Regions from separate parts of the Streptomyces sp. NBC_00090 genome, predicted to be linked through region 3. Evidence: riboswitches for the same ligand, from Rfam matches in the RefSeq annotation. Region 3 holds a riboswitch; each other region holds the start of a gene.
The links. Region 3 has a riboswitch for cobalamin ahead of OG361_RS14995 (ABC transporter substrate-binding protein). Riboswitches for the same ligand answer to the same signal wherever they lie in the genome.
Positions count from the first base shown of each region.

Region 1: another riboswitch for cobalamin. It lies ahead of OG361_RS26560 (ribonucleoside-diphosphate reductase subunit alpha); the one in region 3 lies ahead of OG361_RS14995 (ABC transporter substrate-binding protein).
Region 2: another riboswitch for cobalamin. It lies ahead of OG361_RS02760 (energy-coupling factor ABC transporter permease); the one in region 3 lies ahead of OG361_RS14995 (ABC transporter substrate-binding protein).

Region 1 covers NZ_CP108224.1:5,887,071-5,894,778, reverse strand. Annotated here, with positions in the region: gene OG361_RS26585 (aldo/keto reductase) at 1-290, opposite strand, end outside; gene OG361_RS26580 (LuxR C-terminal-related transcriptional regulator) at 512-1,495, shown strand; gene OG361_RS26575 (DUF3311 domain-containing protein) at 1,612-1,866, shown strand; gene mctP (monocarboxylate uptake permease MctP) at 1,863-3,491, shown strand; gene OG361_RS26565 (GNAT family N-acetyltransferase) at 3,576-4,076, shown strand; cobalamin riboswitch at 4,095-4,268, shown strand; gene OG361_RS26560 (ribonucleoside-diphosphate reductase subunit alpha) at 4,399-6,762, shown strand; gene OG361_RS26555 (ribonucleotide-diphosphate reductase subunit beta) at 6,762-7,708, shown strand, end outside.
Region 2 covers NZ_CP108224.1:604,097-611,804, forward strand. Annotated here, with positions in the region: gene OG361_RS02735 (right-handed parallel beta-helix repeat-containing protein) at 1-786, opposite strand, end outside; gene OG361_RS02740 (hypothetical protein) at 1,517-1,912, opposite strand; gene dhaK (dihydroxyacetone kinase subunit DhaK) at 2,381-3,373, shown strand; gene dhaL (dihydroxyacetone kinase subunit DhaL) at 3,441-4,061, shown strand; gene OG361_RS02755 (PTS-dependent dihydroxyacetone kinase phosphotransferase subunit DhaM) at 4,058-4,468, shown strand; cobalamin riboswitch at 4,533-4,765, shown strand; gene OG361_RS02760 (energy-coupling factor ABC transporter permease) at 4,794-5,492, shown strand; gene OG361_RS02765 (energy-coupling factor ABC transporter substrate-binding protein) at 5,489-6,016, shown strand; gene cbiQ (cobalt ECF transporter T component CbiQ) at 6,023-6,772, shown strand; gene OG361_RS02775 (energy-coupling factor ABC transporter ATP-binding protein) at 6,769-7,708, shown strand, end outside.
Region 3 covers NZ_CP108224.1:3,416,265-3,423,972, forward strand. Annotated here, with positions in the region: gene OG361_RS14975 (MoaD/ThiS family protein) at 1-147, opposite strand, end outside; gene OG361_RS14980 (putative leader peptide) at 284-400, opposite strand; gene OG361_RS14985 (ABC transporter ATP-binding protein) at 445-1,230, opposite strand; gene OG361_RS14990 (FecCD family ABC transporter permease) at 1,227-2,297, opposite strand; gene OG361_RS14995 (ABC transporter substrate-binding protein) at 2,294-3,265, opposite strand; cobalamin riboswitch at 3,304-3,438, opposite strand; gene OG361_RS15000 (HD domain-containing protein) at 3,431-4,036, opposite strand; gene OG361_RS15005 (GlxA family transcriptional regulator) at 4,002-4,565, shown strand; gene OG361_RS15010 (Mov34/MPN/PAD-1 family protein) at 4,556-4,981, opposite strand; gene OG361_RS15015 (amino acid permease) at 5,056-6,483, opposite strand; gene OG361_RS15020 (DUF2017 domain-containing protein) at 6,818-7,402, opposite strand; gene clpS (ATP-dependent Clp protease adapter ClpS) at 7,402-7,707, opposite strand.

The sequences.
Region 1 (7,708 bases), 2.5 Mb from region 3:
TCGGAGAGTCCCTCGAGCTCCGAGGCTCCGACGGAGGCGGGCCGTCCGCCGCACTTGGTGGAGAGGACGAGGCCGTCGCGGTTGCCGCGCGCGGCGAGCCAGCGTCCGATGGTCGCCTCGCTCTCGTCCCCGGTGCCACCTTCGGCCCAGTACGTGTAGTTGTTGGCGGTGTCGATCACGGTGCCGCCCAGTTCGGTGAAGCGGTCGAGCACGGCGAACGAGGTGGCCTCGTCGACGGTCGTACCGAAGGGCAGGGCTCCGAGTACGAGGGTGCGCTGCGGGATCGCCATGGATACAGTCCTTCTCGAAGACGGTTGGACTAGACCATCCTGGATCATGAACTCCCGCCGCACAGGCGTTTGGCCGGACAGGCGATGGCCGAACTCCGAGGATCCCCGCGGCCGTTCCATTGGTCTAGTCCTACGGTCGGCAGCGGCCTACCATCACAGAGGCCGCACGGTCAGGCACGGAAAGTAAACGGCACGACAGGACCATTCGGGGGGATGTCGCCTTGCTGGAGGCGCTGGGAATAGAGAGATCCGCGGAGACCCTGTACCGGCTCATGCTCGAACGGCCCGACTACGGTGTGGCCGAGATGGCCCACCGGCTCGACTGGCCCGAGGAGCAGGTCCGCGAGGCGCTGGGCCGGCTCACGGAGGCGCGGCTCGTCGCCATGGAGGACGATTCCGAGGAGGTCCTTCCGTTCGACCCCGAGGTCGGCTTCTCCTTCCTCCTCTCCCGGGCCGAGGCCGAGTTGACCCGGCGGCGGCGCCAGGTCGAGCGCGCCGAGCGGGCGGTGGCCGACATCCTCGCCACGTACGCCGACCGCACCGACGGCGCGGCGCGGCACGACGTGGTGCACCGGGTCGTGGGCCTGGAGAACGTCCGCGAGCGCCTGGAGGACCTGGCCTCGAACGCCCGTACCGAGTGCCTCTCGCTGCTGCCGGGCGGGGCCCAGCTCCCCGACACGATGGACGCCAGCCAGCCGCTCGACCAACTGGCCCTGGAACGCGGCGTGCGGATCCGGTCGATCTACCAGGAGAGCTTCCGCAACGACCCGCCGACCGTCGAGTACGTGCGCTGGTACTGCGAACTCGGCGGCGAGGCGCGGACCGTGCCCGTGGTCCCGATGCTCATGGTCGTCGTCGACCGCGAGGCCGCGCTCGTCCCGGTCGATCCGGAGGACGGCCGCGCGGGCGCCCTCGAAGTCCGCAGCCCCGGTCTGGTCCACGCCCTGCTGGTGCTCTTCGACCGGCTGTGGGAGGGGGGCACCCCCTTCGGGGAGGCCCCGCGCCGCGACGAGCACGATCTCTCGCCCCAGGAGCGGGAGTTGCTGATGCTCCTCGGCATCGGCTGCACGGACGACATCGCGGCCCGGCGGCTCGGCGTCTCGCTGCGGACCGTGCGCCGGATGAGCTCGGAGCTGATGAACCGGCTCGGCGCGCGCAGCCGTTTCGAGGCGGGGGTGCGGGCCGCGAAGGAGGGCTGGCTCTGAACCGTTGAACCGCACGGCAGTCAGATCCGTTATACGGACAGGGGTTCCGTGAAGCGGAAGCGTCCCCTAGATTTCCCCACCATTACCTAGGTGACCAGCGAGGGGACGGAATCGCCGTGTCAGAAGCGACACAAGGGAAACAACCGACCATCACCCCCCTGCGGGTGGTGATCGCGATCTGCCTGTTCGCGCCGTTCGTGGCGATGCTCTGGGTGAGTTCGTACGCGAAGGCCGAACCGCTCTTCGCCGGCATCCCGTTCTTCTACTGGTACCAGATGCTCTGGGTGCTGGTCTCGACCGTGCTCACCATGGTCGCGTACAAGCTGTGGCAGCTGGACCAGCGTGCCCGCAAGGGAGGTGACGCGCGATGAAGGACGGCGTGAACGGCGTGGCGCTCGGCGTCTTCGTCTTCTTCTTCCTGGCCGTCACGGTCATGGGCTTCCTGGCCGCGCGCTGGCGCAAGGCCGAGAACGAGAACAGCCTCGACGAATGGGGCCTCGGCGGCCGGTCGTTCGGCACCTGGGTGACCTGGTTCCTGCTCGGCGGCGACCTCTACACCGCCTACACGTTCGTCGCGGTCCCCGCGGCCATCTACGCGGCGGGCGCGGCCGGCTTCTTCGCCGTCCCGTACACCATCCTGGTCTACCCGCTGATCTTCACCTTCCTGCCGCGCCTCTGGTCGGTCTCGCACAAGCACGGATACGTCACCACCTCCGACTTCGTGCGCGGCCGGTTCGGTTCCAAGGGCCTGTCCCTCGCGGTGGCGGTCACCGGCATCCTCGCCACCATGCCGTACATCGCGCTCCAGCTCGTCGGCATCCAGGCCGTCCTGGACGTGATGGGCGTCGGCGGCGGCGAGACCACCCACTGGTTCATCAAGGACCTGCCGCTGCTGATCGCCTTCGGTGTCCTCGCGGCGTACACGTACTCCTCGGGCCTGCGCGCACCCGCGCTCATCGCCTTCGTCAAGGACACCCTGATCTACATCGTCATCGCGGTGGCGATCATCTACATCCCGATCAAGCTCGGCGGCTTCGACGAGATCTTCGCGAAGGCCGGCGAGGCCTACGCGCAGACCAACCCGGCGACCGGCAAGCCGCGCGGCACGCTCGTCCCCGGCGAGGCCGGCCAGTGGACGTACGCGACGCTGGCGCTCGGCTCGGCGCTCGCGCTCTTCATGTACCCGCACTCCATCACGGCGACGCTCTCCTCGCGCAGCCGTGAGGTGATCCGCCGCAACACCACGATCCTGCCGCTGTACTCGCTGATGCTGGGCCTGCTCGCGCTGCTCGGCTTCATGGCGATCGCCGCCGGGATCAAGGTCAAGAACGGCCAGCTCGCCATCCCGCAGCTCTTCGAGACCATGTTCCCGGACTGGTTCGCGGGCGTCGCCTTCGCCGCGATCGGCATCGGCGCGCTCGTCCCGGCCGCGATCATGTCGATCGCCGCGGCCAACCTCTTCACCCGCAACATCTACAAGGACTTCATCAAACCGGACGCGACCCCGGCCCAGGAGACCAAGGTCTCCAAGATCGTCTCGCTCCTGGTGAAGGTCGGCGCGCTGGCCTTCGTCCTCACCATGGACAAGACGGTCGCGATCAACTTCCAGCTGCTCGGCGGCATCTGGATCCTCCAGACCTTCCCGGCGCTCGTCGGCGGCCTCTTCACCCGCTGGTTCCACCGCTGGGCGCTGCTCGCCGGCTGGGCCGTCGGCATGGTCTACGGCACGGTCGCCGCGTACGGGGTCGCCAGCCCGACGCAGAAGCACTTCGGCGGCTCCTCCGCCGAGATCCCGGGCATCGGCGAGATCGGCTACATCGGTCTCACCGCCTTCGTCCTCAACCTCGTCGTCACGGTCGTCCTGACCTTCGTCCTCAAGGCCCTCAAGGCCCCCGAGGGCGTCGACGAGACCTCCCCCGAGGACTACACGGCCGACGCGCCGTCCCGTAAGGCGGGCCGCGAGGCGGACCCGAAGGTCGGCGCCGGAGCGCACTGACCTGGCGGTACGACGCAGGGGCCCGGGATCTCCGCCAAGGAAACCCCGGGCCCCTTTCCCGTGCCCGCGGGGCAGACTGCCCTCATGGACTTCACCATCAGGGCGGTACGGCCCGAGGAGTACGAGGAGCTCGGTGACCTCACCGGGCGGACCTACCTGAACGACGGGCTGCTGCTGCACGGGGCGGACGACTTCTACCTGGACGTGCTGCGGGACACGGCGCGGCGGGCGCGCGAGGCCGAGGTGCTCGTCGCCGTCGACGCGGAGGAGCGGATCATCGGCGGGGTCACCTACGCCCCCGGATCCACCCCGTGGGCGGACATCGCCGTCGCCGGCGAGGCCGAGTTCCGGATGCTCGTGGTGGCGCCGGAGGCCCGTGGCAGGGGCGTCGGAGAGGCGCTCGTACGCCACTGCGCGGACCGCGCCCGGGCCGTGCCGGAGTGCGCGAGGCTCGTGCTCTCCACGGACCCGAAGATGGTCCCGGCGCACCGGATCTACGAGCGGATGGGTTTCGTCCGCACTCCCGAGCGGGACTGGGAGCCGATTCCCGGGCACCGGCTGCGGACCTACGCCCTGGAGTTCTGACACGCAGAGGACACCAGGGCGACACAACATGTGGGGGGTGCCGCAAGCGGCGCCCCCCACATGTATGCTCAACCTCGCTGTCGACGCAGGGAAATCCGGCGCGAATCCGGAACTGTCCCGCAACGGTGTGCTTCGTACCCATACGCGCGTACGAGGTCAGTCCGAGGACCTGCCGACAGCACACCCGGTCCGTCCGTTCCGGGTGTCACTGACGTCCGGGCCTCGCGGAGTGGGCCGGTGGACGCGGCGTACCCCGAGCACGGGTGCCCGCCTGCCCGCCTTCCCCCGCCGCGGCCCCGAGCCGAGCGAGGGAGAGCCCCACGTGACCATCGCGCCCGCCGATCCGGTAACGGCGATCGAGAGCGACGGACCCGGCACCGTACTGCTGCGGACCCTGACCGATCTCACCGCCGATCTCCCCGACACCGACCCCGGCAAGGTCGCCGCCGCCGCCCTGCGCGGCCGCAGCGCCACGTCGGACGAGGCGGAACTGCGCGAGCTGGCCACCGAGGCGGCCGCCGGCCTGATCTCCGACGACCCGGCCTACTCCCGGCTCGCCGCCCGGCTCCTGACCATCACCATCGCCGACGAGGCGGCCGGCCAGGGCGCCGTCTCCTTCTCGGCCTCCGTGGCCGTCAGTCACCGCGAGGGCCTGATCGCCGACCGCACCGCCGACTTCGTCGCGCTGCACGCGGACCGGCTCGACGCCACCATCGACGGCGCCGCCGACGACCGCTTCGGCTACTTCGGTCTGCGCACCCTCTTCTCCCGCTACCTGCTGCGCCACCCGATCACCCGCAAGGTGATCGAGACCCCGCAGCACTTCATGCTCCGCGTCGCCTGCGGCCTCGCCGAGGACACGAGCGTCCGCGCGCTCGACGAGGTCAGCGCGCTGTACGGCCTGATGAGCCGTCTGGACTACCTCCCCTCCTCCCCCACGCTCTTCAACTCCGGCACCCGCCACCCGCAGATGTCCTCCTGCTACCTCCTGGACTCCCCGCAGGACGAGCTGGACTCCATCTACGACCGCTACCACCAGGTCGCGCGCCTCTCGAAGCACGCCGGCGGCATCGGCCTCTCCTACTCCCGCATCCGCGCCCGCGGTTCCCTGATCCGCGGCACCAACGGCCACTCCAACGGCATCGTCCCGTTCCTCAAGACCCTCGACGCCTCCGTCGCCGCCGTGAACCAGGGCGGCCGCCGCAAGGGCGCCGCCGCCGTCTACCTGGAGACCTGGCACGCGGACATCGAGGAGTTCCTGGAGCTCCGCGACAACACGGGCGAGGACCAGCGCCGTACGCACAACCTCAACCTGGCCCACTGGATCCCGGACGAGTTCATGCGCCGGGTCAACGCGGACGCCGAGTGGTCGCTCTTCTCCCCGGCGGACGTTCCCGAGCTCGTCGACCTGTGGGGCGAGGAGTTCGACGCCGCCTACCACGCCGCCGAGGCGAAGGGGCTGGCCCGCAAGACGATGCCGGCCCGCGACCTGTACGGCCGGATGATGCGGACCCTGGCCCAGACCGGCAACGGCTGGATGACCTTCAAGGACGCCTCCAACCGCACGGCCAACCAGACCGCGGAGCCCGGCCACACCGTCCACTCCTCCAACCTCTGCACGGAGATCCTGGAGGTCACGGACGACGGCGAGACCGCGGTCTGCAACCTGGGCTCGGTCAACCTCGGCGCGTTCGTGGTGGGCTCGGACATCGACTGGGAGCGGCTCGACGCGACCGTCCGCACGGCCGTCACCTTCCTCGACCGGGTCGTCGACATCAACTTCTACCCGACCGAGCAGGCCGGGCGTTCCAACGCCCGCTGGCGGCCGGTGGGTCTGGGCGCGATGGGCCTCCAGGACGTCTTCTTCCAGCTGAAGCTGCCCTTCGACTCCCCCGAGGCGCGCGCGCTGTCCACCCGTATCGCCGAGCGGATCATGCTCGCCGCGTACGAGGCCTCCGCCGACCTCGCCGAGCGCAGCGGCCCGCTCCCCGCCTGGGAGAAGACCCGCGCGGCCCGCGGTGTCCTGCACCCGGACCACTACGACGTGGAGCTCAACTGGCCGGAGCGCTGGGCGGCCCTGCGCGAGCGGATCGCCGCGGTCGGCATGCGCAACAGCCTGCTCCTGGCGATCGCGCCGACGGCGACCATCGCCTCGATCGCGGGCGTCTACGAGTGCATCGAGCCGCAGGTCTCCAACCTCTTCAAGCGCGAGACGCTGTCGGGCGAGTTCCTCCAGGTCAACTCGTACCTCGTCGCCGAGCTGAAGCGGCTCGGCGTGTGGGACGCCCAGACCCGGGACGCGCTGCGCGACGCGAGCGGTTCGGTGGCGGGCTTCACCTGGATCCCGGCCGAGGTGCGCGAGCTGTACCGCACGGCCTGGGAGATCCCGCAGCGCGGTCTGATCGACATGGCCGCCGCCCGCACGCCCTTCCTCGACCAGTCGCAGTCCCTGAACCTGTTCCTGGAGACGCCGACGATCGGCAAGCTGTCGTCGATGTACGCGTACGCCTGGAAGCAGGGGCTGAAGACGACGTACTACCTGCGCTCCCGCCCGGCGACCCGGATCGCCCGTGCCGCCCAGGCGTCGACGGCCGCCGCCACCATCCCCGTACAGCAGGCGACCCCCGACGCGGACGCCCTCGCCTGCTCCCTGGAAAACCCCGAGTCCTGCGAGGCCTGCCAGTAATGAGCACCACCGAGAACAAGAACCTCCTCGACCCGGGCTTCGAGCTGACCCTCCGTCCGATGCGCTACCCGGACTTCTACGAGCGCTACCGGGACGCGATCAAGAACACGTGGACGGTGGAGGAGGTCGACCTCCACTCGGACGTCGCCGACCTCGCCAAGCTCACCCCCGGTGAGCAGCACATGATCGGCCGTCTGGTCGCCTTCTTCGCGACCGGCGACTCGATCGTCTCGAACAACCTGGTCCTGACGCTCTACAAGCACATCAACTCCCCGGAGGCGCGCCTGTACCTGTCGCGCCAGCTGTTCGAGGAGGCCGTGCACGTCCAGTTCTACCTGACGCTGCTCGACACCTACCTGCCCGACCCGGACGACCGCGCCGCCGCGTTCGACGCGGTCGAGGAGATCCCCTCCATCCGCGAGAAGGCGCAGTTCTGCTTCCGCTGGATGGACTCGGTGGAGAAGATCGACCGCCTGGAGACCCAGGCCGACCGCCGCCGCTTCCTGCTGAACCTGATCTGCTTCGCGGCGTGCATCGAGGGCCTGTTCTTCTACGGCGCCTTCGCCTACGTGTACTGGTTCCGGTCCCGCGGTCTGCTGCACGGCCTGGCCACCGGCACCAACTGGGTCTTCCGCGACGAGACGATGCACATGAACTTCGCCTTCGAGGTCGTGGACACCGTCCGCAAGGAGGAGCCGGAGCTCTTCGACGACGCGCTCCAGCAGCAGGTCACCGACATGCTGAAGGAGGCCGTGGAGGCGGAGCTGCAGTTCGGCCGCGACCTGTGCGGCGACGGCCTGCCGGGCATGAACACGGAGTCGATGCGCGAGTACCTCCAGTGCGTCGCCGACCAGCGCCTCCAGCGCCTCGGCTTCGCCCCGGTGTACGGCTCGGAGAACCCGTTCGCGTTCATGGAGCTCCAGGGCGTCCAGGAGCTGACCAACTT
Region 2 (7,708 bases), 2.8 Mb from region 3:
GTACTGGATCATCGGCGCGTTCGCGAAGCTGGCGATGATGCCGTCGCCGCCGACGTCCCTGATGGTGTTGTTCTCGATGCGGACGTCGGTCCCCTGGTTCGTCATGGAGCCGACGCGGATCTTGAGACCGCCTCCGCCGGTGTTGGTCACCGTGTTGTGGTGGATGTAGACGTCGCTGAGCTTCGAGCCGGTGCCGGTCGCACCGGTGACGATGCCGGCAGACTGCACGAAGTCCTCGGTCGTCGTCCCTGACTTCTTCGTCTGCCCCGCGACCCGGTCGATGACCAGATTGCCGATGTCGAAGCCGGTGTGCGACTGGTTGTCCGTCGCGGAGATACGCAGACCGGTGCGGCGAGCGAGAGAGGACGCCGGGTTGGTCAGCTTCAGGTTGCTGACCTTCCAATGGTCCTGATTGGTCAGGGTGACAGCACTTGCCGCGCCGTCACCGTTGATCACCGGCAGCGCGCCGGTACCGTACTGCGTGATGGTGATGGGAGCGGCCTCGGTCCCGCTGCCTTGGGGCGCGAGGGTCCCCGTACAGGTCGTGCCGGAGGCGAAGGCGAGCGTGTCGCCCGGGGCGTACGTCTCGGCGTTCACCTGGGACAGGCTGTTGTAGGGGGACGCCTGACTGCCGTCACCCGATGCCGAGCGGGAACAGTCGACGTACGTGGTCGTGCCTGCGGCCATGGCCACCTGCCCTGGCAGCACCGCCGTACCGACGAGGGCAAGGGAGATGGCCAGAAGCCCTCCGCCGAGGGCCTGCCGTCGCTTCGTAGTGGTTCTCATGATTCGTACACACCTCTCTGGGGGCGGGGAGTGGCCAGAAAGTAGGCGCAGAGATGTGATCAAGTCAAGAGATGTTTATCGATCGATCACATATGCTCAATCATTGATCTAATGATCACTGCGTCTCGGATGTGCGGTTCCTTGATTGCAGAGGCTCATCTACTCACGTTGTCGAGCACCTCTGACTTCCTGGACTCCACCGCACGGTGTCTGCACTGGAGCAGAGCCGATCACTCTGCCGTTCAGCACCTTCGAAACGGTGAGCAGATTGGTGAAACCCGCACGTAGCCGTGGTTGCGGTGTCGGGGTACTCCGGGCATCGTCGGCGGGGTCGGCTGGAACCCGATCAGGGGGCTCGTCGTCTCATGCGTCGTCCAGACGGCGCGCCTGCGGTGGTGGTGGAGCAGCCAGGTTGGACGAGGGGATGAGGTTAGCGCCAGTCGCGTCGCGGGAGCAGTCGCCGAAGGCAATCTGCAGCTTGGCCCGTGCCTGGATGACACAGTGAAGAAGTGGTCTGGGCCGAGGAATGCTCCGGTCGGCAAGGTCGAACTACCGCACCTCACCCCGGGTGAGGGGACCAGCATGGCGGCGTACAAGGGGCGCCGGCCGTTGGGGCGCGCGGGTTCGAGCGGTTCTACGGCTTCCTCGGCTGCGAGTCGAGCTGCTGATATCCGGATCTGGTTCACGACAACCACCAGGTCGAGCCGCCGACCACACCCGAAGAGGCGCATCACATCTTCCTGGCGGAGCGATCCGGCGCCACCACTCGCTCGGCTTCCGCTTCGCGCAGGATCGGCTTCACATCACTCGTCTTGAGAGGTCCGACGAGGATGCGATCCGCCTGCTCCTGACGGTCGAGAGGAGGAGCGGGTACACCCGGAAGGGGCGCCCCGGTACAGAACACTTCCGCCGTCTCACGAGTCCAGAACCGGGCAACGATGTCCGCCTGGTAGCGGAGAAAGTCGTTGATCTGTTCAGCACCCCACAGGTCCAGCTCGAGGTCCTCGTGCTCCCCTTGGAGAGCAGCCAGTTCGTCAGCCAGCTGAATACGCTCAGTGGAGGCGGAAGTGGCGATGATCAGATGGCCGGCCCCGAACGGTCGCCTTCCGCCCGTGAACGTCTCCACGACCTTCCGCAGGTCCCCCGCAGTGAACTCCTGGTAGTCCTTGCATTGGACGACGACGAATCGGCCGTCCACATCCCGGCCGGCAAGGTCGATGCCGTGCTGAACCTGCCCCTGTACGCCGTAGCGGCGAAACCTGATCCCTCGGATGGCGAGGACGCGACTCGAGGACGCGACTCAAGACCGCGAGCATCAGCTTCTCAGCCTGAATCACCCCGATCCGGCTGATGACGCACCGGTGCGCGCTCGCGACCTCGCGTCGATAATTGCGCCATGCTGCGCATTCGCAAAGCTCATCCACGCGATCTCGATCTGACACGCCATCAGGGAAGTCGGCATTGGGTCAGCATCAGTACCGCACGAAACCGCCCTTCGCCGCCACGGACCGCCGAGATCGACACATCGCGTCACATGCTCTGACCTGCAAAAACCCTGCTCAGCCACTTGCCTGCTAATCGCTAGGAGGTATCCGTGAGGATGCTGATCAATGTCCCCGAGACCGTCGTGGCCGACGCGCTGCGTGGCATGGCAGCCGCTCATCCCGAGCTGACCGTGGACGTGGAGCGGCGGATCGTGGTGCGGCGGGACGCGCCCGTGGCCGGGAAGGTGGCCCTCGTGTCCGGGGGCGGGTCCGGGCACGAGCCCCTGCACGGGGGGTTCGTCGGGCCCGGGATGCTCGCGGCGGCCTGTCCCGGGGAGGTCTTCACCTCGCCCGTGCCCGATCAGATGGTGCGGGCCGCTGCCGCCGTCGACAGTGGCGCCGGGGTCCTGTTCGTCGTCAAGAACTACACCGGTGACGTGCTCAACTTCGAGATGGCCGCCGAGCTGGCCGAGGACGAGGGCATCCGGGTCGCGAAGGTCCTCGTCGACGACGACGTGGCGGTGACGGACAGTCTCTACACGGCGGGGCGGCGCGGGACCGGCGGCACCCTGTTCGTGGAGAAGATCGCGGGGGCCGCCGCCGAGGAGGGCGCCCCGCTGGAGCGGGTGGAGGCGATCGCCCGCGCGGTCGACGAGCGGTCCCGGTCCTTCGGGGTGGCGCTGAGCGCGTGCACCACCCCCGCCAAGGGCAGCCCCACCTTCGATCTCCCGGAGGGCGAGCTGGAGTTGGGCGTCGGCATCCACGGCGAGCCCGGCCGCGAGCGGCGCGCCATGATGACCTCGCGGGAGATCGCGGACTACGCGGTCGACGTCGTGGTCGAGGACCTGCGCCCCTCCGGGCCGGTGCTCGCGCTGGTCAACGGAATGGGCGGGACCCCGCTCCTGGAGCTGTACGGCTTCAACGCCGAGGTGCAGCGGGTGCTCGGCGAGCGCCGGATTCCGGTGGCCAGGACGCTGGTCGGCAACTACGTGACCTCGCTCGACATGGCCGGCTGCTCGGTGACCCTGTGCGAGGTGGACGAGGAGCTCCTGCGCCTGTGGGACGCGCCCGTGCAGACGCCCGCGCTGCGCTGGGGCCGGTAAGACGGCGGATGAAGGAACGGCGTGGGATGGGGAACCTGATGGAGAACGGGGTGGAGAGGTGACCGGGTTGACGGAGACGTACGGCGCGGAGTTCCTGGTGCGCTGGCTGGAGGCGACGGCCGCGGCCGTCGACCGGGAGGCCGACCGGCTCACCGAGCTGGACTCGGCGATCGGTGACGCCGACCACGGGGTCAATCTGAAGCGCGGGTTCGCCGCCGTGACGGAGCTCCTGGCGAAGGAGCCGCCCGCCACGCCGGGTGCGGTGCTCGTCACCGCCGGGCGGCAGTTGATCTCCACCGTGGGCGGGGCTTCGGGACCGTTGTACGGGACGCTGCTGCGCCGCGCCGGCAAGGCGCTGGGCGAGGAGGAGCACGTCAGCAGGGAGCGGCTGGCCGAGGCGTTCGGCGCCGGGGTCGCCGCCGTGTCCCAGCTGGGCGGCGCCCAGGTGGGCGACAAGACGATGCTGGACGCGCTCGTCCCGGCCGTGGAGGCGCTGCGGGGCTCCTTCGGGGCGGCGCGCGCGGCGGCCGAGGAGGGCGCCCTCGCGACCGTACCCCTCCAGGCCCGCAAGGGCAGGGCCAGTTATCTCGGGGAGCGGTCGATCGGGCATCAGGACCCGGGGGCGACCTCGTCGGCGCTGCTCTTCGCGGAGCTCGAAGGGGCGGCCCGGGCGGAGGGGGGCTCGTGAGCGCGGCGGCGCCGGTCGGCATCGTGCTGGTCTCGCACAGCGCGGCGGTCGCGGCCTCGGTGGCGGCGCTGGCGCAGGGACTCGCGGGCGGCGGCGGGACCGCGCCGATCCTCCCGGCGGGTGGCCTTCCCGACGGCGGTCTGGGGACGAGCGCCGAGCTGATCTCCGCGGCGGCGAAGGATGTCGACCGCGGAGCCGGGGTGGCGCTCCTCGTCGATCTGGGCAGCGCGGTGCTGACTGTGAAGGCGATGCTCGCCGAAGGCGACGAACTGCCCGATGGCGCCCGCCTGGTGGACGCGCCGTTCGTCGAGGGCGCGGTCGCGGCGCTGGTGACGGCGAGCGCCGGCGGGGACCTCGACGCGGTGGTCGCCGCGGCCTCGGAGGCGTACGCCTATCGCAAGGAGTGAGCGGGGGCGCATGGGTGCGGAGTGAGTGCGCGGAGTGACCGAAAGGCCGCACCGGGTGGCGACCGTGTTGTGATGTACCTGGTCAAAGCACTAGTGTCGCAGGGCCTTGGTGTTCGGGAAACCGGTGCGGTACCGGTGCGGCCCTCGCCACTGTGATCGGGAGTTCCGGCTCCACACCCGGGGGAAACACCTCGGGGAAGCCACTGGACCGTCGCGGGAGACCGCCGCGGTGTGGGAAGGCGGAGCCGGGACGTATGACCGTCAGCCAGGAGACCGGCCAGGGTGCGTTGTCCATCCACGAGGTGCTGGAGAGGGTCTCCCGACCATGCATATAGCCGAGGGGTACCTGCCCCCCGCTCACGCCGCCGCCTGGGGCGTCGCGGCAGCTCCGTTCGTCGTCCACGGGGTCCGCGCGCTCACCCGCGAGGTGCGGTCCAACCCCGAGTCCACCCTGCTGCTGGGCGCCTCCGGCGCCTTCACCTTCGTCCTCTCCGCGCTCAAGCTCCCCTCGGTGACGGGCAGTTGCTCACATCCGACGGGTACGGGGCTGGGCGCGATCCTGTTCCGGCCGCCGATCATGGCGGTCCTGGGGACGATCACCCTGCTCTTCCAGGCCCTGTTGCTCGCGCACGGCGGGCTCACCACGCTCGGCGCGAACGCCTTCTCGATGGCGATCGTCGGGCCGTGGGCGGGGTACGGGACCTACCTGCTGGTGCGCCGGTTCGGTGCGCCGCTGATGGTCGCCGTCTTCTTCGGCGCGTTCGTCGCCGATCTGTCCACCTACTGCGTCACGAGCGTCCAGCTCGCGCTGGCCTTCCCCGACCAGGGCAGCGGCGTGATGGGCGCCCTGGCCAAGTTCGGCGGCATCTTCGCCGTGACGCAGATTCCGCTGGCGGTGAGCGAGGGCCTGCTCACCGTGCTCGTGATGCGGCTGCTCACGCAGTCGAGCAAGGGCGAGCTGGCCCGGCTGGGCGTCCTGGCCCGGCCCGCCGCGAAGCGACGCGAGGAGGCGACCGCGCGATGAGCTTCACCGTCAGCCGGAACACGAAGATCAACGCCCTGCTGCTGCTCGTCGTCGCCGCGCTCGCGGTGCTGCCGCTCGCGCTGGGGCTCGGGGACCACAAGGAGGAGCCCTTCACCGGGTCGGACGCGGAGGCGGAGACCGCGATCACGGAGCTCCAGCCGGAGTACGAGCCGTGGTTCAGCCCCTTGTACGAGCCGCCGTCCGGGGAGATCGAGTCGGCGCTGTTCGCCCTCCAGGCGGCGCTGGGCGCAGGTGTCCTCGCGTACTACTTCGGCGTGCGGCGCGGACGCCGGCAGGGCGAGGCCCATGCCGAGGCGAAGGCGGCGCGGGCGGCCGACGGGGCGGGGACGGGGACGGGGACGGCCGAGGGGGCGGGGACTACCGGCGACGCCGACACGCCGGTGCCCGTGCCGGCGCCCGTCGCGGTGCCGGTAGCCGTGGCGCCCGAACGGACCGAAGCGCACGAGGTGTCCGGTGCGTCCGAAGCGCCCGACGCTCCCCCGGTCGACGGCAAGGGCGCGTAGTCGCCGATGCTGCCGATCGACGCGGCTGCGCACAGCAGTCGCTGGCGCCGCCGCCATCCCGTCGAGAAGGCCCTGCTCGGCTTCGGTCTGACGCTGTGCGCGATCTCCCTGCCGCCATGGCCCGGCGCGGTGCTCGTGGCGGCGGCCACGCTCGTGGTGCTGCTCGGCCCGGCCGGGGTGGCGGGCCGTCAGCTGTGGCGGGCGTTCCGCGTCCCGCTCGGCTTCTGCGTCACCGGAGCGGTGCCGCTCCTCTTCGAGGTGGGCGGGGCGCGCGGGTTCGTGGCTCTGGCGCCCGGCGGGCCCGTCCACGCGGGTGAGCTGCTGCTGCGGACCGCTTCGGCCTCGCTGGGCGTGCTCCTCTTCGCGTTCACGACGCCCGTCTCCGACGTGCTGCCCCGGCTCGTCCGTGCGGGGGTTCCGGCCCCCGTGGTGGACGTGGCGCTCGTGATGTACCGGATCATCTTCCTGCTGCTCGACTCGCTGTCCAAGATCCGGCAGGCCCAGGCGGCCCGCCTCGGGCACACGACCCGGGCGGCGACCTGGCGTTCGCTCGCCGGGCTCGGCGCGACCGCGTTCGTCCGTGCCTTCGACCGGGCGCAGCGGCTCCAGTCGGGGCTCGCCGGGCGCGGTTACGACGGGACGCTGCGGGTCCTGGTCCCCTCGGCGGCGGTCTCCCGCCGGTTCCTCGCGGCGGCCGCCGCGCTGCTCTGTGGGCTCGTCGCCCTGACCCTCGTACTGGAAAGGCTCCTGCCGTGACACCTCCGACGACGTCGCCGGCTCCCGTGGTGGAGCTGGTCGAGGCGGGTTTCGCCTACGAGGACGGGCCGGCGGTCCTGTCGGGCGTGGACTTCTCGGTGCCGGAGGGGCGGGCGATCGCGCTCCTCGGACGGAACGGCAGCGGCAAGACGACGCTGCTGCGGCTGCTCAGCGGGGGGCTGCGGTGCGGGAGCGGATCCCTGCTCCTGGACGGGGCGGAGGTCTCGTACGACCGAAAGGGTCTGACGAGGCTGCGGACCACCGTGCAGCTCGTGGTGCAGGACCCGGACGACCAGCTCTTCGCGGCCTCGGTCGGGCAGGACGTGTCGTTCGGTCCGATGAACCTGGGGCTGCCCGAGGAGGAGGTACGGCTCCGGGTGCGGGAGGCCCTGGAGGCGCTCGACATCGTGGCCCTGGAGGACCGGCCGACGCATCTGCTGTCGTACGGGCAGCGCAAGCGGGCCGCGATCGCGGGCGCGGTGGCGATGCGGCCCCGGGTGCTGATCATGGACGAGCCGACGGCCGGACTCGACCCGCACGGGCAGGAGCGGCTCCTCGACGCCCTCGGGCGGCTCCGCGCGTCGGGTACGACGGTGGTGATGGCGACGCACGACGTGGATCTCGCGCTGCGCTGGGCGGACGAGGCGGCGGTGCTCTCGCCCGCCGGCCTGCGGACCGGGCCGGTCGCCGAGCTCCTCGCCGACGACGAGCTGCTCGACGCGGCACGGCTGCGACGGCCCTGGGGCACGTCCGTGGCCCGGCTGCTCCGCACCCACGGGCTGCTCACCCCGGGCGTGCCCGAGCCGCGCACGCCGGAGGAGCTGGACGCCTGGCTGAGCGGGGGCGACCCGGTGGGCGCGGGGCCGGTGGGCGCCGGGCCGGCGGGCGCTTGGCCGATGGGTGCCGGGTCGGCGGGTGCCGGGCCGGTGGGCGGGG
Region 3 (7,708 bases):
GCCGTCGACGATGCGGGCCTCGATCCCGGTGTGGCGGGACTCCAGGTCGGCGAAGAGCTGAGCGAGGGTCTCACCGTTGCCCTCGACGGCCTTGGCGCCGTCGGTGTAGGTGCGGAGGATGGTCGGAATGCGGACCTCGATGGCCATGGCGTGGGCTCCTGTCGGAAGTGGCGTGGTGGGCGCGCGTGGCGTGGTCGACGCGCTCGGCGTTGGTGGACGCGCTGCGTGGGGCCCCGCGCGGAGGGGTCGTGCGTGCGGTGCGCTCGGCCGTCGGTTCGGGGCGTCAGTGCGCGGCGCGCGACCTACACATCGCGCTGGCGAGGCGGCACAGGTCGACGTGCAGGCGTGCTACGAGCAGGACTGTGCCCGGCGTCTCTTCGCTCACGTCGTGGGAAACCATGGGCTCATCGTATCGATTCCCGGTCCGGGTTCCGGAATGTGATCTCACATGGTGGATGATTTCCGACCGCCTGCCGGACCGTGCAGGTAGACGACGGTCGGGCTGCCGGTTCTCGGATGCGGGATGACCTCGGCGTCCACCCCGTAGACGGCGTCGAGGAGGGCGGGGGTGAGGACCTCGGCGGGCGTGCCGCCGGTGACGATTCTCCCCCGTTCCAGGACGTAGAGACGGTCGCAGTACGCCCCCGCGAGGTTGAGGTCGTGCAGGGCGAGCAGGTTGGTGGTGCCCAGGGTACGGACGAGGCGGAGGACGTCCAGCTGGTGGCGGATGTCCAGGTGGTTGGTGGGCTCGTCGAGGACGAGGAGCGCCGGGTCCTGGACGAGGGCGCGGGCGACCAGGGCGCGTTGGCGTTCGCCGCCGGAGAGGGTGGGGTACGGGCGGTCGGCGAGCTCGGTGAGGCCGACGCGGGCGAGGGCGGCCTCGGTGCGCTCCCGGTCGGCGCCGGTGTCGCCCTCCCAGAACCGTTTGTGCGGGGAGCGGCCGAGGGCGACGAGTTCGCGGACGGTGAGTTCGAACTCGGCGGCGCTGTCCTGCGGGACGGTGGCGACGCGGCGGGAGCGGGCCTTGGGGCCGAGGGCGCGGAGGTCGTCGCCGTCGAGTGTGGCGTGTCCCGCGGTGGGGACGAGGGTGCCGTAGACGCAGCGCAGGAGGGTGGTCTTGCCGCTGCCGTTGGGGCCGATGAGGCCGACGGTCTCGCCGGGGCGGGCGGTGAGGTCGACGGCGTGGAGGCGTTCCTCGTACGAGAGTCCGTGCAGCCGCAGTTCGGTCACAGGGGTGCTCCTTCGGGGCGGCGGCGCATCAGCCAGAGGAAGAAGGGGCCGCCGGTGAGCGCGGTGAGGACGCCGACGGGGATGTCCTGGGGTGCGGCGACGGTCCGGGCGGCGAGGTCGGCGAGGACGAGGGCGAGCGCCCCGCCGAGTGCGGCGACCGGGAGGAGCCGGCGGTGGGGGGCGCCGACGGCGAGCCGGGCGGCGTGCGGGGCCATCAGTCCGATGAAGCCGACGGCTCCGCTGGCCGCGACCATGACGGCGGTGACGAGGGAGGCGAGGACGAAGACGGCGGCGCGGAAGCGGGCGGTGTCCAGGCCGAGGACGGTGGCGCTCTCCTCGCCGACGAGGAGCAGGTCGAGCGGGCGGGCGAGGGCGAGGAGGGCGCCGACGCCGAGGACGAGGACGGCGGCGGGCAGGACGAGGGTGTCCCAGCGGGCGCTGCCGAGTCCGCCGAGGGACCAGTACAGGGCCTCCTGGAACTGTTCGGGCCGGCCGGCGACGACCAGGAGCAGGGTGGCGAGGGCGGAGAGGACGTACGAGACGGCGACGCCGGCGAGGACGAGCCGGGCGCCGGTCATGGTCCCGCCGCGGCGGGCGAGCCCGTAGACGAGGACGAGGGCGAGGAGGGCGCCGGCGAAGGCTCCGCCGGGCAGGGCGAGGGTGGTGGTGACGCCTCCCCCGATGCCGAGGACCAGCACGAGGACGGCTCCGGCGGAGGCTCCGGAGGAGATCCCGAGGAGGAAGGGGTCGGCGAGGCGGTTGCGGACGAGGGCCTGGAGGACGGCGCCGACGACGGCGAGCCCGGCGCCGACGACCACGCCGAGCAGGACCCGGGGCAGCCGGACGTCGAGCACGATCGTCCGGTACGGGGAGGGGGCCGCCCGCCCGGTCAGGGCGTCGAGCACCTGGCCGGGCGGGATGCGGACGGAGCCGAGGGCGAGGGAGGCGAGGCCGGCGAGGGCGAGGGCCAGGACGAGTCCGGTGACGACGAGGGCGTACCGGACCCGTGGCGGGGCGGGGGCCGGGGCCCGGACCGGGGTCCGGGCCGGGCGGAGGAGCGTGGTCACCGGGCCGGGTGGAGCTGGGCGGCGAGCTTGTCGACGGCGTCGGGGACCCGGACGCCGAGGACGGTGTCGGAGAGGGGCAGGACGGCGAACCGGCGGTTCTTGATCGCGGGGACGTCCTTGAGGGCGGGGTCGTCGAGGAGCCGCTTCTTCTTCTGTTCGACGGTGGTGGAGCCGTAGTCGTAGATGACGACGACCTCGGGCCTGTGGTCGACGACCTGTTCCCAGGTGGCGTCGCCGAAGGCCTTGTCGAGGTCGGCGAAGACGTTCCGGCCGCCGGCCCGGGTGATGAGCTCGTTGCCGATGCCCTTGCCGCCCGCCGTGAACGCGGTCTTGTCGCCGCTGTCGTAGACGAAGACGGAGAGCGGCGGGGTGCCCTTGAGGCGCTTGTCGGTGGCGGCGACGGTCGTGCGCGCCTCCCGGGTCCAGGTCTCGGCCCGGTCGGGGACGCCGAAGGTCCGGCCGATCTCGCGGACTTCGCGGTAGAGGTCGTCGATCGAGGTCGCACCGGACGGGCAGTACTCGGTGTTGAGGCGGGTCTCGATGCCGGAGCGCTTGAGGTCGTCGCGGCCGCGGCCGTCCTTGGCGTCGAAGGCGGTGGCGTAACCGCCGTACACGAAGTCGGGGTTGGCGGCGAGGAGGGCTTCCTTGGAGGGGTATTCCTTCGCGAGGACGGGGACGGTGTCGTACGCCTTCTTGTAGGCGGGGAGGATCGCGTCGTCGAGGTAGGCGGTGCCGACGAGGGACTTCTCCAGGCCGAGGGCGAGCATGACCTCGGTGACGTGCTGGTTCATGGTGACCACGCGCTTCGGCGGGGCCTGATAGGTGGTCTTCACGCCGCAGTTGTCGACGGTGTACGGGAATCCCGGTGCGGGCTTCGCCGCGGAGGTCTGCTCCGAGGGGGCCGAGCAGCCGGCGAGCAGGGAGACGAGGGCGGCGGCGGGCAGCAGGGCACGGCGGGGCCAGGTCATGGCGGAATGCCTCCTCCGGGGATTTCCACGTCCCCGATCGGTGGTGAGAGGCGGCAGGTCAGTTCCTGGCTCCCAGCACCCGAGGGGGCTGGTCACAGTGGCGGGACCGTGCCGGATTCACACCGGCTTCCTGGGTCCTGCCGCCCGTTGGTCCCGGCCAGTCTCTCACTCGGGCCAGGCGGAGTTCCGGATGGTGTCCACGAAGTCGCCGGGTGTGAAGCCGGGCACGTAGTGGCGCAGTACGTCGGCCTTCACGTTGCCGAAGTTGGTGTCCGGCCTGGGGGCGATGCCCTCGGCGAAGGCTTCCAGGATGCGACGCTTGAAGTCGGGGCGGGGGTGGGCGGCGACGATCGCGGCCCGGTCCTCGGGGGTGACGGCGGCGGGGTCGTCGTAGCCGATGCCGAGGACGTCGTACTCGACGCCGGCGGTCACGAGCGCGACCTCGGGCTCCATGAACTCCGGGATCCCGGGGGTGGTGTGGAGGGCGATCGCGGTCCAGACGCGGCGGACGGCGTCCTCGTCGGCGCCCTGCGCGCGGAGGAAGGCGGCGGCCTCCTCGGCGCCGTCGACCTCGAAGCGGCGGCCGCTGTTCCGGTGCTTCTCCCCTAGGCCGAGGTCGTGGAACATCGCGCCGACGTACAGGAGTTCGGGGTCGTAGGCGAGGCCGAGGGCCCGGCCGCGGAGGGCTCCGAAGAGGTGGACGCGGCGGGAGTGGTGGTAGACGAGCTCGCTCGCCGTGTCGCGGACGAGTTCGGTGGCGGCGGACGCGATCCATGTGCGGGACGGGCGGGACGGCGAGGTGTGGAGCTCGGCGGGGGTGACGGCCGGGATCGACCTGTGTCTGGCCCTGGTGGAGGAGGACCGGGGCCCGGAGGCGGCCCGCGCGGTGGCGCGGGATCTGGTGGTCTTCCTCCAGCGGCCGGGTGGGCAGTCGCAGTTCTCGGCGGCCTCGCGGACTCCCCCGACCGGGCATCCGGTGGTCCGCCCGCTCCTGGACGCGGTGGTGGCGGATCCGGCCGCGGACCACAGCGCGCCGGTGCTCGCACGGCGGGCGGGGGTGAGCGTCCGGCATCTGGCCCGGCTGTTCCGGGAGCAGATCGGGGCGACCCCGGCGGCGTACGTGGAGCGCGTACGGGTGGAGGCGGCGCGGATGCTGCTGGAGGGCGGGGCGAGCGTGACGGGGGCGGCGGCGCGGAGCGGGCTCGGCAGTGACGAGAGCCTGCGGAGGGCGTTCGCCCGGCACTTCGGGGTGACGCCCTCCGCGTACCTCGCGCGCTTCCGTACGTCGTCCTACTCGTAGGCCTCGACGACCTTGACGTCCTCCTCGGTCACGACGCCTTCGACGATGGTGAAGGAGCGGAACTGGAAGGGGCCCGCGCCGTCGGTGTCGGCGGTGGAGACGAGGACGTAGTGGGCCTGCGGCTCGTTCGCGTACGAGATGTCCGTGCGCGACGGGTAGGCCTCGGTGGCGGTGTGCGAGTGGTAGACGATGACGGGCTCCTCGTCCCGGTCGTCCATGTCGCGGTAGAGCTTGAGCAGGTCCGCGGAGTCGAACTCGTAGAAGGTGGGCGAGCGGGCGGCGTTCAGCATGGGGATGAAGCGCTCGGGGCGGCCGCTGCCCTCCGGGCCCGCGACCACGCCGCAGGCCTCGTCGGGGTGGTCCGCGCGGGAGTGTTCCACGATCTGGTCGTACAGGGCCCGGGTGATGGTCAGCATGCCGACAGGATAAGCAGACGGGCCGTCCCGTACCGAGGAGTGGTACGGGACGGCCCGGATGCTGGACAGAGTCCTTACGACCGCTTGGCGAAGGCGGCGCCCTCGGGGTTGCGGGACTTGAGGACCAGGTAGGAGACGCCCAGGATCAGGCCCCAGACCGGCGCGCAGTAGAGGGAGACGCGGGCGCCCTCGTCGATGCCCATCATCACGATGACCATGCCGATGAAGAGGAGCGCGAACCAGCTGGTGTACGGGGCTCCCGGGGCCTTGAAGGTGGACTCGGGGAGCTCGCCGCGGTTGGCCTTGGCGCGGTAGCGGATCTGGCAGACCAGGATCATGATCCAGGCCCACATGCCGGAGATGGTCGCGAAGGAGACGACGTACTCGAAGGCCTTGCCGGGGGCGACGTAGTTGATCCAGACGCCGACCAGCATGAGCGAGGCGGAGAAGGTCAGGCCGAGCAGCGGGGTGCCGTTCTTGGTGAGGCGCGTGAAGACCTTCGGGCCCTGGCCGTTGAGCGCGAGGTCGCGCAGCATGCGGCCGGTGGAGTACATGCCCGAGTTGCAGGAGGACAGGGCCGCGGTCAGTACGACGAAGTTGACGATGGCGGCGCCGACGCCGAGGCCCATCTTCTGGAAGGCGGCGACGAACGGCGAGACGCCCGGCTGGAACTCGGTCCACGGGACGACCGAGAGGATCATGATCAGCGCGCCGACGTAGAAGACGGCGATGCGCCACGGCACGGTGTTGATGGCCTTGGGCAGGACCGTCTTCGGGTCCTTGGACTCGCCGGCGGTGACGCCGACCAGCTCGACCGCGAGGAAGGCGAACATGACGATCTGCAGGGTCATCAGCGTGTTGCCGATGCCGGTCGGGAAGAAGCCGCCCTGGTCCCACAGGTGGGTGACGGAGGCGGTGTCGCCTGCGTCGGAGAAGCCGATGGTGAGGATGCCGGCGCAGATGAGGATCATGCCGATGATCGCGGTGACCTTGACCATCGAGAACCAGAACTCCAGCTCACCGAAGAGCTTCACGGAGATCAGGTTGGCGCCGTAGAGGATGACGGTGAAGACCAGCGCCGAGATCCACTGCGGGATGTCCCACCAGTACGTCATATAGGTGGCGGCGGCGGTGACCTCGGTGATGCCGGTGACGACCCAGAAGAGCCAGTACGTCCAGCCGGTCACGAACCCCCAGAAGGGGCCGACGAACTCGCGGGCGTACTCCGCGAAGGAGCCCGACACCGGGCGGTACATGAGGAGCTCGCCCAGGGCGCGCATGATGAAGAAGATGACCAGGCCCGCGATGGCGTAGGCGAGGATGAGACTGGGGCCCGCCTTGGCGATGGCCTTGCCGGCGCCGAGGAAGAGGCCGGTGCCGATGGCGCCGCCGATGGCGATCATCTGGATCTGCCGGGCGCCGAGGCCACGCTGGTAGCCCTCGCCGCCGTCCACGGCCCCGTCGGTGCCGTCGTGCTGCTTGTCGACCTGCACTGAGGTCATGGTGGTGCGCCTTTCTCCATGCTGATCCGCGCGACTACGAGTGCGTCTGCTGCGGATCAGGTCCTGATCCCCCCGGATGTGGAATGGAGTGCCACCGGCGGTCAGCCGGCCGAAGCGCCCTCGGGAACATGGGTGGCGTCCCCGAGTGGTCGTGAAGATTTATCACGCGGTCGGAGGCGATCGGCGGTGGCGCGTGTGGCGTGGACCACACGAAAAGGCGTAAAAAAGGGACTCAACAGAGCAAAGCGGACGCTCTGATAACGCATTCGTTATCCGGATTTGAGCGTCCGCTGAGCGAACATCCCGTGCACGTACGGGGCCGCCGGGGGCTTCCTCAGGACATGAGGGCCTCGACGAGGGACTCCTGGAGCGCCCCCAGCCAGAGGTACGCCATCACCATCGGCTTGCGCGGATCGGAGTCCGGCAGCCGGTACAGCCGCTCGCTCTCCTCGTCGTCCGCGACCTCCAGGCGGGTCCCGATGGTCAGCCGGAGGTCGTTGAGCGCGCCGAGCCAGGCCCGGGACTCGTCCTGGGTGAGCTTGAGGACGGCCCCGCCCTCACCCACCGAGGAGCTGGAGAGGGCGTCCAGGGCGCGCACGACCACGAGGGCGTCCTCGCGCTTGCGGGCCCGCAGGTCGTTCTCGGTGTAGCGGCGGAAGTCGGCGGCGGACGCGCGGAGTTCCTCGCTCTCGTCCCCGTACGCGTCGGGGAAGAGCCGTCGGAGGGCGGGGTCGGACGGGGGCCGGCTCGGGCCCTCGGTGAAGAGCGCGGCCAGCGGGTCGGCGTCGACCGCCGGCTCGTCGCCCGGACCGATCAGTTCGAGGAGCTGGACTGCGAGGGAGCGCAGGATGGAGACCTCGACCTCGTCGAGCGCGACGGCGGCGCCGCCGTCGGGCAGGGCCTCGAAGTGGCCGGCCATCAGAAGCGGTCCTGGGAGAGGGTCGCCCAGAGGCCGTAGCCGTGCATCGCCTGCACGTCCCGCTCCATCTCCTCGCGGGTGCCGGCGGAGACGACCGCCCGCCCCTTCTCGTGCACGTCGAGCATCAGCTTGTGCGCCTTGTCCTTGGAGTATCCGAAGTACGACTGGAAGACATAGGTCACATAGCTCATCAGGTTGACCGGATCGTTGTGCACGAGGGTCACCCAGGGCACGTCCGGTTCGACGACCGCTGAGACCTCCTCGGCCGATTCCGTACGTTCGATCTCAATAGGCGCGACGCTCACT